3 regions of the Hymenobacter canadensis genome follow, and region 2 is predicted to be linked to each of the others. Evidence: riboswitches for the same ligand, from Rfam matches in the RefSeq annotation. Region 2 holds a riboswitch; each other region holds the start of a gene.
The links. Region 2 has a riboswitch for S-adenosylmethionine ahead of O3303_RS03510 (ATP-grasp domain-containing protein). Riboswitches for the same ligand answer to the same signal wherever they lie in the genome.
Positions count from the first base shown of each region.

Region 1: it holds a riboswitch for S-adenosylmethionine, as region 2 does, so the genes downstream of both, O3303_RS17665 (O-acetylhomoserine aminocarboxypropyltransferase/cysteine synthase family protein) here and O3303_RS03510 (ATP-grasp domain-containing protein) in region 2, are expected to answer to the same signal.
Region 3: it holds a riboswitch for S-adenosylmethionine, as region 2 does, so the genes downstream of both, O3303_RS08110 (phosphoadenylyl-sulfate reductase) here and O3303_RS03510 (ATP-grasp domain-containing protein) in region 2, are expected to answer to the same signal.

Region 1 covers NZ_CP114767.1:4,135,268-4,139,472, reverse strand. Annotated here, with positions in the region: gene O3303_RS17675 (lipocalin family protein) at 1-275, opposite strand, end outside; gene O3303_RS17670 (LysM peptidoglycan-binding domain-containing protein) at 509-790, shown strand; SAM riboswitch class I at 1,209-1,322, shown strand; gene O3303_RS17665 (O-acetylhomoserine aminocarboxypropyltransferase/cysteine synthase family protein) at 1,706-3,088, shown strand; gene O3303_RS17660 (homoserine O-acetyltransferase family protein) at 3,304-4,205, shown strand, end outside.
Region 2 covers NZ_CP114767.1:816,480-820,684, forward strand. Annotated here, with positions in the region: gene O3303_RS03500 (EcsC family protein) at 1-439, shown strand, start outside; gene O3303_RS03505 (DUF4890 domain-containing protein) at 577-1,023, opposite strand; SAM riboswitch class I at 1,424-1,517, shown strand; gene O3303_RS03510 (ATP-grasp domain-containing protein) at 1,947-2,936, shown strand; gene O3303_RS03515 (LLM class flavin-dependent oxidoreductase) at 3,100-4,119, shown strand.
Region 3 covers NZ_CP114767.1:1,879,312-1,883,516, forward strand. Annotated here, with positions in the region: gene O3303_RS08095 (MGH1-like glycoside hydrolase domain-containing protein) at 1-635, opposite strand, end outside; gene O3303_RS08100 (SDR family oxidoreductase) at 895-1,713, opposite strand; gene O3303_RS08105 (hypothetical protein) at 1,767-2,144, shown strand; SAM riboswitch class I at 2,197-2,288, shown strand; gene O3303_RS08110 (phosphoadenylyl-sulfate reductase) at 2,602-3,387, shown strand; gene cysD (sulfate adenylyltransferase subunit CysD) at 3,535-4,205, shown strand, end outside.

The sequences.
Region 1 (4,205 bases), 1.2 Mb from region 2:
GTGTACTTGCCATTCACAGCACCCGCGGGCGAGGTCATGTTGTACTTACCGTCAGCGAAGAACGTGATCCGCTCGTCTTCCTGCATGTCGGTTTGCTTCACTTTGTCGCCGGCAGCGCTCAGTTCTTTGTCGGTTTTCCAGATTTTGCTCTGGGTGCCGTAGAGCATATTTACACCTTCTACTTTGCCTTCTTTGCTGCCGCACGAAGCAGCAAACAGCGAAACGAGCATCAAGAGGCTGGCCAGGTAGCGGAACGGATGGGAGAGAGTTTTCATGGGATACCGTGAATTGGTTGAGAGATGGAAAGCGTGTCTGCACCGGCCAGACAGTCTGGCCAACAGCGGGAAAACCCCAGTGTTGCGCTTCTTACGGTAGGTTGCGGCAAGATGTTTAAAGCAGGTATATATGGCTCAATAACTTATTGTCGATCTTGGCGTAAGAAGCCAGACGACAGGCTTCCGGGCTGAAAGTCGGCTCTTCTCCCACTCTTCCAAACCAACGCACGACTATGGGACTCTTTGATTTTCTCTCGAACGAAGGCGAAAAAAAGCCCGTTGAACCTGTTAAGCCCGCTACCACCGGCGGTGCTACCGATTTCTTCGGCAACGCCAACCAGGCGGCCGGCGACACCTACACGGTAGTAAGCGGCGATTCACTTTCCAAAATTGCCCGCAACCACTACGGCGACGGCACCAAATGGAAGCAGATCTACGAAGCCAACAAGGCCATCATCGGCTCTGACCCCGACAAGATCGAAATCGGCCAGGTACTGACCCTGCCAAAAGAATAGCCGTTTCCATTTCAAGGAAATGTACTAAAAGCCGCCTTGCAAAGGGCGGCTTTTTTTGTGTCTTTTCCTGGCGCTTTGGACACTAGCTAAGCTGGTTTCGCCCCCGAAAACCGGCTGGCCGCCGGCGGCATTTTCAGCCACCACCACTGCTGCAGCGGCAGTAGTCGGGGCCTTTCCGGTGCCTTACAGAAGCCGGCACATCCGATTAGCCGAATAAACTATCAATCATATAAATCAAAATATCAGATATATACACACAATTTTCACTACAGACACAGCCATCCAGAGTGCGCAGACGGCGTTTTTTCGCTCGCGCCAAAAAAAATAACGGGCGACTATTGCAGATATCAAAACTGCGCCTATACCTTTGCAACACCAACCCGGTACTCCCCCGCTCGCGGCGGGGTAGTTTTCATAGGATTTATACAGAAGTGGCGAGAGAATAGGCTCCCCGACCCACTGGCAACCTTCGACCGCGCGAAAGGTGCCAATTCCTACCCGACCAGCCATCCGGCGGCGGGGCATATAACCTCGGAGTACCATGGAAAACACCCTCGCTTTCGCCCCCCAGTATCCCACCGCTCCGGCCACCTTCGGGTCTGCCGCTTCGCCGTGGGGTTTCCGTGTTTCTGCGGTTGCCGCTCTGGCTGCCGGCCGAATGCGAATGCGCGGCTGTTGCGGCGCGTGTTGTTGCTGTTGCTAGCCTGAGTCCGGCTACGCAGCGCCCCTCCCCCCTCCTCCACACCTGACCGGTACCGGCCTGCTACGGCCCCCGGCCCCTCCTTTGCCTCAACCTGGCCTGTTCCGTGCGCGGTTCGGCTGGTTCGGCAGAGGCCTCTGCTACGCTTCGGCGCGGCATTTCAGCGGTCTACGCTCCCCTTTCCCATACCAAACGCCTTCCAAACCAGCCCTGCCATGTCCACGCAGAACCTCCACTTCGAGACCCTTCAGCTCCACGCCGGCCAGCAGCCCGACCCTGTTACCGGTTCGCGCGCCGTGCCCATTCACCAGACCACCAGCTACGTGTTCAAGAACGCCGAGCACGGGGCCAACCTGTTTGCCCTGAAGGAGTTCGGCAACATCTACACCCGTCTGATGAACCCGACCACCGACGTGTTTGAGCAGCGCGTGGCGGCCCTGGAAGGCGGCGTGGCGGCCCTGGCAGTATCGTCGGGGCAGGCGGCGCAGTTCATTGCCCTCAACAACATTCTGCAGGCCGGCGACAACTTTTTGAGCACCAAGCACCTGTACGGCGGCACCTACAACCAGTTCAAGGTGGCCTTCAAGCGGTTGGGCATTGAGGCGCGCTTCGCCGACGGCGACCAGCCGGCCACGTTTGAGGGCCTGATTGACGAGAAGACCAAGGCTATTTACTTGGAAACCATCGGCAACCCCAGCTTCAGCATTCCGGATTTTGAGGCCATTGCCGCCATTGCCCGCAAGCACGACCTGCCGCTCATCGTGGACAACACCTTTGGGGCAGGCGGCTACCTGTTCCGGCCGCTGGAGCACGGCGCCAGCATCGTGGTGGAATCGGCTACCAAGTGGATTGGCGGCCACGGCACCAGCGTGGGCGGCGTGATTGTGGACGGCGGCACCTACGACTTCGGCAACGGCAAATTTCCGCAATTTACGGAGCCTTCCGACGGCTACCACGGCCTGGTGTTCAACGACGTATTTGGCAAGAATGGCCCGTTCGGCAACATTGCCTTCATCATCCGGGCCCGGGTGGAAGGGCTGCGCGACTTCGGCCCCTCGCAGAGCCCGTTCAACTCCTTTTTGCTGCTGCAGGGCCTCGAAACGCTGAGTTTGCGGGTGGAGCGCACCGTGGAAAACGCGCTACGCGTGGCTACCTGGCTGGAGCAGCATCCGCAGGTGGAAGCCGTGAACTACCCCGGCCTGCCCAGCAGCCCCTACCACAAGCTGGCCCAGAAATACCTGAAACGCGGCTACGGCGGCGTGCTCACCTTCGCCATCAAAGGCAGCAAGGAAACCGCCACCCAGTTCATCGACAACCTGAAGCTGGTGAGCCACCTGGCCAACGTCGGCGACGCCAAAACGCTCATCATCCAGCCCTCGGCCACCACGCACCAGCAGCTTTCCGACGAGGAGCAGCGCGCCGCCGGCGTATTGCCCACGCTGCTGCGCCTGTCGGTGGGCATTGAGCACTTTGACGACATTCGGGCCGATTTGCAGCAGGCCTTCGATGCCGTGCGCAACGCCGCCACGCCGGACGCCACAGAAACTACGCTGCTGCCCGAGCCGCAGCCCGAACATGCCGCACCGCTGGAGGTGTAAGTGAGAGTGGGGTTATGGGCGGGCTGTTTTGAGAGGGCAGCCCGCCCCGCCTCCCGCCTTGCGGCACGCGGGCAGGGCATCGGTTTTTTTGTGAGAGAGGAAACCGATGGCCTGTGCCCGCCCATGGCCGGGGCTGGGCCGGCACTGCCGGCTCAGCCTGCGGGCTATGGATATTTTCAAGGCCCCGGTGGCCGATTCGCACCGCTAATCATACTATGAGTTCTACCATTTCCTCCGACGAGCCGCACGTGTTCCGGTTGCCCCGGCCGCTGCGGCTGGAAAACGGGGCGCTGCTGCCGCAGGTGGAAGTAGCCTACCAGACCTACGGCCGCCTCAACGCCGCGCGCGACAACGTGGTGTGGGTATGCCACGCCCTCACGGCCAACGCCAACGTGCTCGACTGGTGGCCCGGCCTGTTCGGGGCCGGCTGCCACTTCGACCCGGCCGACTGGTTTGTGGTGTGCGCCAACGTGGTGGGCTCCTGCTACGGCAGCACCGGCCCCGTGGCGCCGCCCAATTCCACGGCGGAGTCGCTGTACCACGCGTTTCCGCTGCTGACCGTGCGCGACCTGGTGGCGGTGCATGAGGCGCTGCGCGAGCACCTGGCTTTGCGCCAGATCAATACGCTGATTGGAGGCTCGCTGGGCGGGCAGCAGGCCGTGGAGTGGGCCGTGCAGCAGCCTACGCTGTTTGAAAATCTGGTGCTGATTGCCACCAACGCCCGTCATTCGGCCTGGGGCATTGCCTTCAACGAGGCGCAGCGGCTGGCCATCTTCGCCGACCCGACGTACGCGGCGGCCACGCCCGAAGGCGGCGCGGCCGGCCTGCGGGCCGCCCGCGCCATGGCCCTGCTCAGCTACCGCAGCTACGATGCCTACCAGCGCAGCCAGACTGAACCCACCGACGACGCGCTGGACGGCTTCCGGGCCAGCTCCTACCAGCGCTACCAGGGCGACAAGCTGGTGGCCCGCTTCAACGCTTACTCCTACGTAGCCCTGAGCCGCACCATGGACTCGCACCACGTGGGGCGGGGCCGCAGCGGGGTGCGGGAGGCGCTGGGCCGCATCCGGGCCCGCACCCTCGTGGTGGGCATCACCTCCGATGTGCTGTTTCCGCC
Region 2 (4,205 bases):
CGGCGGCTTCCTGCTGGGTCTCGCCGATTTTCCGCTGCTGCTGGGCATCAAGCTGAAACTGCTCTTTGATATTGCCGCCCTCTACGGCCACGATGTACGCAGCTTCCCGGAGCGGCTCTACCTGCTGCACATCTTCCAACTGGCCTTCAGCAGCCAGCACACCCGCCGCGAAACCTACCGCCAGCTAGCAGCCTGGCCCGAAACGCAGCAAACCGTTACGGCCGAAACCTTCGACTGGCGCACTTTCCAACAGGAGTACCGCGACTACATCGACCTGGCCAAGCTGGCCCAGCTGGTACCGGTGATTGGGGCGGCCGTGGGCGCCGTGGCCAACTACCGCCTGCTGGCCCAGCTCGGCGAAACGGCCATCATGTGCTACCGCCTGCGCTGGTTTGCCGAGAAGGGCCGGATTGCTGGAGAAGCGGATCCTGCACAGTAAATGTCATTCCGAGCAAAGCGAGGAATCTGAGTAAGCACATGCAACGTCAGCACCCATATTCCTCGCTCCGCTCGGAATGACACAAAAAAACAGCCCTGACGGAAACGTCAGGGCTGTTTTTTTGTAAACTGAAAAGCTTAGCCTTTGGCTTGCTTGCTGCCCTGGTGGGCTTTGCGCTTGGCCATGCGGTCCGACTGCAGTTGGCTGTACTTGGCGTACTGGTCAGCGCTCAGGATTTGCTTGAGTTGGGCATCGTACTGGGCTTTTTTGCCCTTCATGGCCTCATGCTGCTGGCGCTTTGTAGCGGGCGTGGTGCCGGCCTGGGCTTTGTAGGCCTGCATTTCCTGGGCGCGGCTCAGGTGTAGCTGGCGAACCTGCTCAGTCTGGGCGGCGGAGAGGCCGAGCTGCTTGGTGAGAGCCTGAGCGGCGTGGGCGGCGCGCTGCTCAGGCGTTTTGGCGGCCTTGTCGCCTTTCTCGCCCTTCATGCGGTGCTGGCCGTGGGCGGCTTTGGTGGGTAGCGTCTGGGCCGAAACGGCGGCGGCGGAGAACGAGAAAGCGGCGAGGATTACGAGGAACTTCTTCATGGCTATGGTTGGAAAAATTATGGCGGGTGAAAGAAGCCCGCTGCCGTCCGGACTGGCGTTTAGGCTTCTGCAGGGTCATTTGCAACTCCGATGCCAGTTTTCAGTGCCAAGCCCGAAAAAGCGCCTCTTGAAAAATTTAAATTTTCCGGTTAAACCTTCGTTTGCTGGCTCAGTCGCGGGTTTTTATCGGGGCTTATGCTCTGAAAAAGACTGGTTTCAGCACTGGCAGGCAAGGGCCGCTGCCCCGGCTTTGGGTTGGCAGGGGCAGGCTGCTGGAGTGGAAGAAACAATCGCCGGCCGCAACAAAACGTGGCGGTTCGGGCTTTGTACAGTCCGGGTTGCGGGGGCAGCAATCCGGTTTTACCTTTGCCCCATCAATTCTTTCTAGCCCGAAGGATTGTTTTTATACAGAGGCGCTGAGAGACAGGCTCGATGAAGCGTCGGCAACCACCCGGAACCCTCCGGAACGGTGCCAATTCCTGACCATATAAAAACAAGTTGCCGTGGACGCTTCCAACAACCTCCTGCATTCAACCTCCGCTTTTTTGGCTCCGGCTGCCGCGTTGCGGCTGGCGGGCCGGGGCTGTTGTTGCTGTTGTTGTCGGGCGTAGCTAGCCCTTTCTCTGTTTTCGCGGGTACGCACCCGCCGACGTCGCACGTCGGTCGGCTGCTGCGCTAAGCGGCTTCGCGCCCGCACCTCCTCTTTTTCTCGGATTGTCACCCGATGGCCGGGCCGGGCACAGGCTTTGCGCTCCGGTTGGCGGCCTGCGGTGGCTGCTGATTCGCTCGTTGCGCGGTTTGCGGGCGGCGTAATCGGCTAGGCCGGACTTCCGTTCCTGCTTTGTTTTCTCCCGGGAGCCGGTGGCGTTGCGCTGCTGCCGGCGCCGTTTCGTTTTTCATTTTCCGTCTTTTTGCTTCTGACTATGTCATCCCTCCAAAAGCCCATTGGTATCTATTTCGAGCACCCCGAGTGGTTTAAGCCGCTGTTTGCGGAGCTGGACCGCCGCGGCCTGCCCTACGAGAAAATCGACGCCGCCCATCACCTGTTCAACCCCTCGGAAAAGGAGAGCCGCTACAGTCTGGTGGTGAACCGCATGAGCTCGTCGGCGTACCTGCGCGGGCACGGGCAGGGCATCTTCCACACGGCCGGCTTTGCCACGCATTTGGAGCGTATCGGCACGCGCATCATCAACGGCTCGGCGGCCACGGCCATCGAAACGAACAAGGCTCGTCAACTGTCCCTGTTCGAGTTGCTGGGGCTGAAATACCCGGCCTCGCGGGTCATCAACCACGCCTCCCGGGCTGTGGACGCAGCGCGCGAGCTGCGCTTTCCGGTGGTGGTGAAGGTGAACATCGGGGGCAGCGGCGCTGGTATCATCCGCTTCGATACGCCCGAGGGCCTGCAGGCCGCCGTCGACAACAACCAGATCGATCTGGGTATCGACCAGACGGCGCTGGTGCAGGAGTACGTGACGCCCCGCGGCGGCCACATTCACCGCGTGGAAATGCTCAATGGTAAGTTTCTCTACGCCATGAAGGTGTATACCACCGGCGAGAGCTTCAACCTTTGCCCGGCCGAAATCTGCCAGATTCCGGAAGAGCAGTCGGCCGAGTTCTGCCTGACCGAAGCCCCGAAAAAGGGCATCCAGGTGGAAGCCTTCACGCCGCCCGCCGAAGTAATCGAAGCCGTGGAGCGCATTGTGGAGGCCGCCAAAATCGACGTGGGCGGCATCGAGTACCTCATCGACGACCGCACTGGCGACGTGCTGTTCTACGACATCAACGCCCTGTCCAACTTCGTGGCCGACGCCGTGAACGTGGTCGGCTTCGACCCCTACGCCCGCTTCGTGGACTACCTGGAGTCGCAGCTGCCGGTGGCGGCGGTGGCTCAGGAGGAAGTAGCCACGGCGTAGGCCGACGATTCATTCAAGCAAACAATCAGAACGTCATGCTGAGCGAAGGCGCAGCCGCAGTCGAAGCATCTCTACCGCTTCGTTGCAGTAGCAATCTAACGAAGCGGTAGAGATGCTTCGGCAAGCTCAGCATGACGTTCTATCAATCTCAACTCAACGAACCATGAAATTTGGCTATTGGATGCCCATATTCGGGGGCTGGCTGCGCAACGTCGAGGACGAGCAGATGCCCACCGACTGGAGCTACGTAAAGCAGCTGGCCCAGCGCAGCGAGGCCCTGGGCTACGACCTGACGCTGATTGCGGAGCTCTACCTGAACGACATCAAAGGCACCGAGGCGCCCTCGCTGGAGGCCTGGAGCACGGCCGCCGCGCTGGCCGCCGTGACCGAGCAGTTGGAAATTATGGTGGCCGTGCGCCCCACCTTCCACAACCCCGCGCTGCTGGCTAAGCAGGCCGCCAACATCGATTTGATTGCGCCCGGGCGGTTGTCGCTGAACGTGGTGTCGTCGTGGTGGAAGGACGAGGCCACCAAGTACGGCCTGCACTTCGAGCAGCACGACGACCGGTACGCCCGCACCCGCGAGTGGCTGGACGTGGTGACCAACGTGTGGAAGCAGGACCATTTCAGCTACGACGGCAAGTACTACCAAGTGGCCGACAACGTGCTGCAACCCAAGCCCGCCAAAGCCCCGTTCCTGTACGCCGGCGGCGAATCGGAAGCGGCCAAGGACCTGATTTCGACGCAGTGCGACGGCTACGTGATGCACGGCGACTCGCCAGAGCTGATTGGGGCCCGCATTGCCGATATGCGCCGCCGCCGCGAGCAGAAAGGGTTGCCGCCGATGAAATTCGGCGTGGCCGGCTACACCATTGTGCGCGACTCGGAGCAGGACGTGAAAAAGGAGCTGGACCGCATCACCAACGTGAAGGCCTCGGCCTCGGGCTACGGCAACTACCAGCAGTGGCTGGCCGGCACCCAGCTGGAGCAGCAGGTGTCGTTGCAAGACTACTCGGTGTCCAACCGTGGCCTGCGCACCGGCCTGACCGGCACGCCCGCCCAGCTGCAAGACCGGATTGGCGCTTTCGAGGCTGTAGGCGTTGATTTTTTCCTGTTGCAGGCCAGCCCGCAGCTGGAAGAAATGGAGCGTTTCTCCGAATCTGTTATCCAGGTAGTGGCGTAACTTGGTTGCCTGAAATTCGCCTGTCATCCTGAGCTTGCGAAGGATCTTATCACGTCGAAACGAGTCGTCAAAGGATAACTCGAACG
Region 3 (4,205 bases), 1.1 Mb from region 2:
TTGCCCCAGCTCCAGGTGTTGCGAAACCAGAGCTGCGGCAGCACGTGCACGGGCGCTTCGTGGGGGCCTCGGTTGTGCACTGTAATCTGCATGAGCAGGTCGGCGGGGCCGGCCTTGGCGTAGTCGAGAAAGACGTCGAAATACCGGTCCTCGCGGAAAATGCAGGTATCGGTCAGCTCAAATTCGGGCTTCTGGCGGTTGCGGCGGGCGTTTTCGCTCACCAGCCAGTCGTACGGAAACGCGTGCTGCGGATACTTGTAGAGCATCCGCATGTAGGAGTGGGTGGGCGTGTTGTCGAGGTAGTAATACAGCTCTTTCACGTCCTCGCCGTGGTTGCCTTCGGGGCTGCTGAGGCCAAACAGGCGTTCCTTCAGGATGGCATCCTGCCCGTTCCAGAGGCCCAAACCCAGGCACAGCAGCTGCTGGTCGTCGCAGACGCCGCCGAGGGCATCCTCGCCCCAGCGGTAGGCCAGGCTGCGGGCCATGTCGTGGGTGGTGTAGTTCCAGGGCTGGGCGTCGTCTGAGTAGTCTTCGCGCACGGTGCCCCACTGCCGGTCGCTCACGTAGGGCCCGAACTGGTGCCAGCGTTGTTGGCCCTCTTTCAGCTCCTTCTGTCGGCGCTTTTCCTCGTTCATTGGATGGAATTTCTGAGTGATAAAGGCACCGTATCGTCGTGCCGCTGGCCCTGGTCTGCGCCGACGAAGTCGGCAAGACCGGTGGCCGGCCCACCGCCCCGGTCTCCGACCGGAGGACGCGCAGCGGCCATGCCGCATGGCGCCGCCCGAGTTCTACGCCAGTCTGGAGACTGGCCCGATTCGGAGGCCACCGGTCTTGCCGACTTCGTCGGCGCAGACCGGGGCTAGTGCGGCCAGCCGCCAGCCGCCGACCGTCTGCTCAGCCGTTGTCGGCGAAGCCGGGGTAGAGCGTCATGCCGCCATCGGCGAAGAGCGTGATACCGGTCACGTAGTCCGACTCGTCGGAGGCCAGCCACACGGCCACGTGGCCGATGTCGGCTGGCTCGCCGACGCGGCCGTAGGGAATGAGCGTGAGCAGGTTTTTCTCCTCCTGCGGCGTGTCGCGGGCCGAGTGGTTGATGGGCGTGGCAATGGCGCCAGGGCCGATGCTGTTCACCCGGATGCGGTGCGGGGCCAGCTCCTGGGCCATGGTCTTCATCAGCTGCATGACGCCGCCCTTGCTAGTGGCGTAGTTGACGTGGCCGGCCCAGGGAATGAGTTCGTGCACCGAGCTCATGCAAATGATTTTGCCGGTGGCTTTGGAAATTTCCGGCTGCGGACCGCGCCGCACAAACTCGCGGGCGGCCTCGCGGGCGCACAGAAACTGCCCGGTCAGGTTCACGCCAATGACTTTCTGCCACTGCTCCAGGGTCATGTCCAGCAGCGGGGCATCGTCCTGGATACCGGAGTTGTTGACGAGGATGTGGAGCGTGCCGGCCTGCTCGCGGATCTGGTCGAACATGCGCAGCACGTCCTCTTCCCGGCTCACATCGGCCTGCACGGCCGTGGCCTGGCCGCCGGCCTGCTCTATTTCGCGCACCACTTCGGCCGCATCATTGGCACTGCGCGAGTAGTTGACGAACACCCGGGCGCCCTCGGCGGCCAGAGATTTAGCCACCCCGGCCCCGATGCCGGAGCTACCGCCCGTGACGAGGGCTACCTGGTTTTGGAGGCGCTTGGAAGAAGAAGGTGCAGGCATAGTTGGCAGGCAAGGTGTACCCTGTAAGACTAGAATGCGCGGCCGTAGGTTACATGAAGTTTCCGCTACCACCGCTGAAAAGCAGTTTTCTGAGGTCAGTTTTCGCCCAAAAGCCGCCAGCATTTCTCTCCCTGAACGGGGCCTGCCGGGGCTGTTTCGGCGACGCCGTTCGAGAGGCTGTGGCCAGCTCAGCCGCTGTGGCAAACTGCCCGGCCAGACGTAGGGCATGGCAGCAGATTCTGCGCTTTGCAAGGCTGCCTGCGCGTCATTTTTTCAGGCATTTGCCGCACATCCTGCATCACTCTTCACAGTCCGAACACCTTTATTATTTCCTGTTCAAAATACTGAAAACAAACGCATTAACTCATAATACAAAATCTCAGCACCGCACTGTAAAAGCCCTCATCACAAAATATAATTTGGAAGTGTAAAATTTCAACTTCTACCTTTGTGCCACCAATTCTTTACCCCCCGAAAGGATTGTTTTTATACAGAGGCGTGGAGAGACAGGCTCGACGAAACGCCGGCAACCAGCGGACCTTCCGAAACGGTGCCAAGTCCTGACCATATAAAAACAACAAGCCGTGAAATCCTTGTTCAACACCGCCACCGTTTCCGCTACCTTCTGTGCCGTACAGCATGGATGTTGTGGTATGCGAGGCATGGGCTGTTGTCAGGGCTAGGCACGCTCCCGTTTTCCTGGTTTGTGCGCCGCCTGCCGCTGAGCTGACTTGCGCGTTTTCGCCGTTGGCCAGGGGAACCGCACGCCCTTTTCTGTTGCGCCGAAAACCGCGCTGCGCCGCTGCGTAGGCCGTTTTCGCCGAAACCATCTTCCGGCCGGAATGCCCTTGCCCCAGGCGGGCCCCTTCCTCCTCACCCTTCCTGCTCATGTCCGTAGCTGATGCTGCGCCGGCCGCCCACGCCTTGCTGGACCGCCTGCGCCCTCACCTGGTGGCCGCCTACGCCCTGGAGCGGCTGCGTCTGGTGGCCGACACCTTCCCCGGTCAGGCCGTTTTTTCCACCTCTTTCGGGCTGGAAGACCAGATTATCAGCCACCTGATTTTCACCCACGACCTGCCCATTGCGGTGTTCACCCTCGATACCGGTCGCAACTTCCAGGAAACCTATTCCACCTGGAACAAGACGCTGATCCGGTACCAGAAGCCCATTGCGGTGTACGCCCCGCAGCGCGAGGACCTGGAAAACCTGCTTCTGCAGAAAGGCCCGAACTCGTTCTACGAGAGCGTGGACAACCGCAAGGAGTGCTGCCACATCCGCAAGGTGGAGCCCCTCAGCCGGGCCCTGGCCGGCCGCGGGGCCTGGGTCACCGGCATCCGGGCCGAACAATCCCAGAACCGGCAGACCATGGACCCGCTGGAGTGGGACGCGGCGCACAACCTCGTCAAGATCCACCCGCTCTTCGACTGGACCTGGGAGCAGGCGCTGGCCTTCGTGCAGCGGGAGGGCATTCCGGTGAACCCGCTGCATCAGCAGGGTTTCGTGAGCATCGGCTGCGCCCCCTGCACCCGCGCCATCAAGCCCGGCGAGGATTTCCGGGCCGGCCGCTGGTGGTGGGAGGACCTCGCGGCCAAGGAGTGCGGCCTGCACGCCACCACTCATCACGACGGCCCCGACCCGGTGGTGGAGCCGGTACCAAACCACATGTCATCCTGAGCGGAGCGAAGGACCTTACCCCGCCAGAACAGCTCTGCGCCCTCTGCGTCCTTTCCGAGCTAAAAACAGCTGAACGACCATCGTGCAAACGTAATAAGGTCCTTCGCAAGCTCAGGATGACATTCAAAACCTAAAATCCAGAAGTATATGAGTACCACTTTCGATTACCTCGACCGGCTGGAAGCCGAAGCCATCCACATCCTGCGGGAGGTGGCGGGGCAGTTTGAGCGGCCGGCCCTGCTGTTTTCGGGCGGTAAGGATTCCATTGTGCTGACGCGCCTGGCCGAAAAGGCCTTCCGCCCCGGCCGCTTCCCCTTTCCGCTGGTGCACGTGGATACCGGCCACAACTTCCCCGAAGTGCTGCAGTACCGCGACCTGCTGGCCGCCCAGCTGGGCGAAAAGCTGGTGGTGCGCAAAGTGGAGGACACCATTCAGCGCCAGCGCCTGCGCGAGCCGGGCGGCAAGTTCCCCAGCCGCAACCCGCTGCAGACCTATACGCTGCTGGAGGTGATTGAGGAGTTCGAGTTCGACGCCTGCATCGGCGGGGCGCGGCGCGACGAGGAGAAGGCCCGGGCCAAGGAGCGCATCTTCTCGGTGCGCGACGAGTTTGGCCAGTGGGACCCCAAGCGCCAGCGCCCCGAGCTCTGGAATATCTACAACGGCCGCATCCAGAAGGGCGAAAACGTGCGCGTGTTCCCCATTTCCAACTGGACGGAGCTGGACGTGTGGCGCTATATCCAGCGCGAAAACATTCCGCTGCCCGACATCTACTTCGGCCACGAGCGCACCTGCGTGGTGCTGCCCTCGGGCCAACTGCT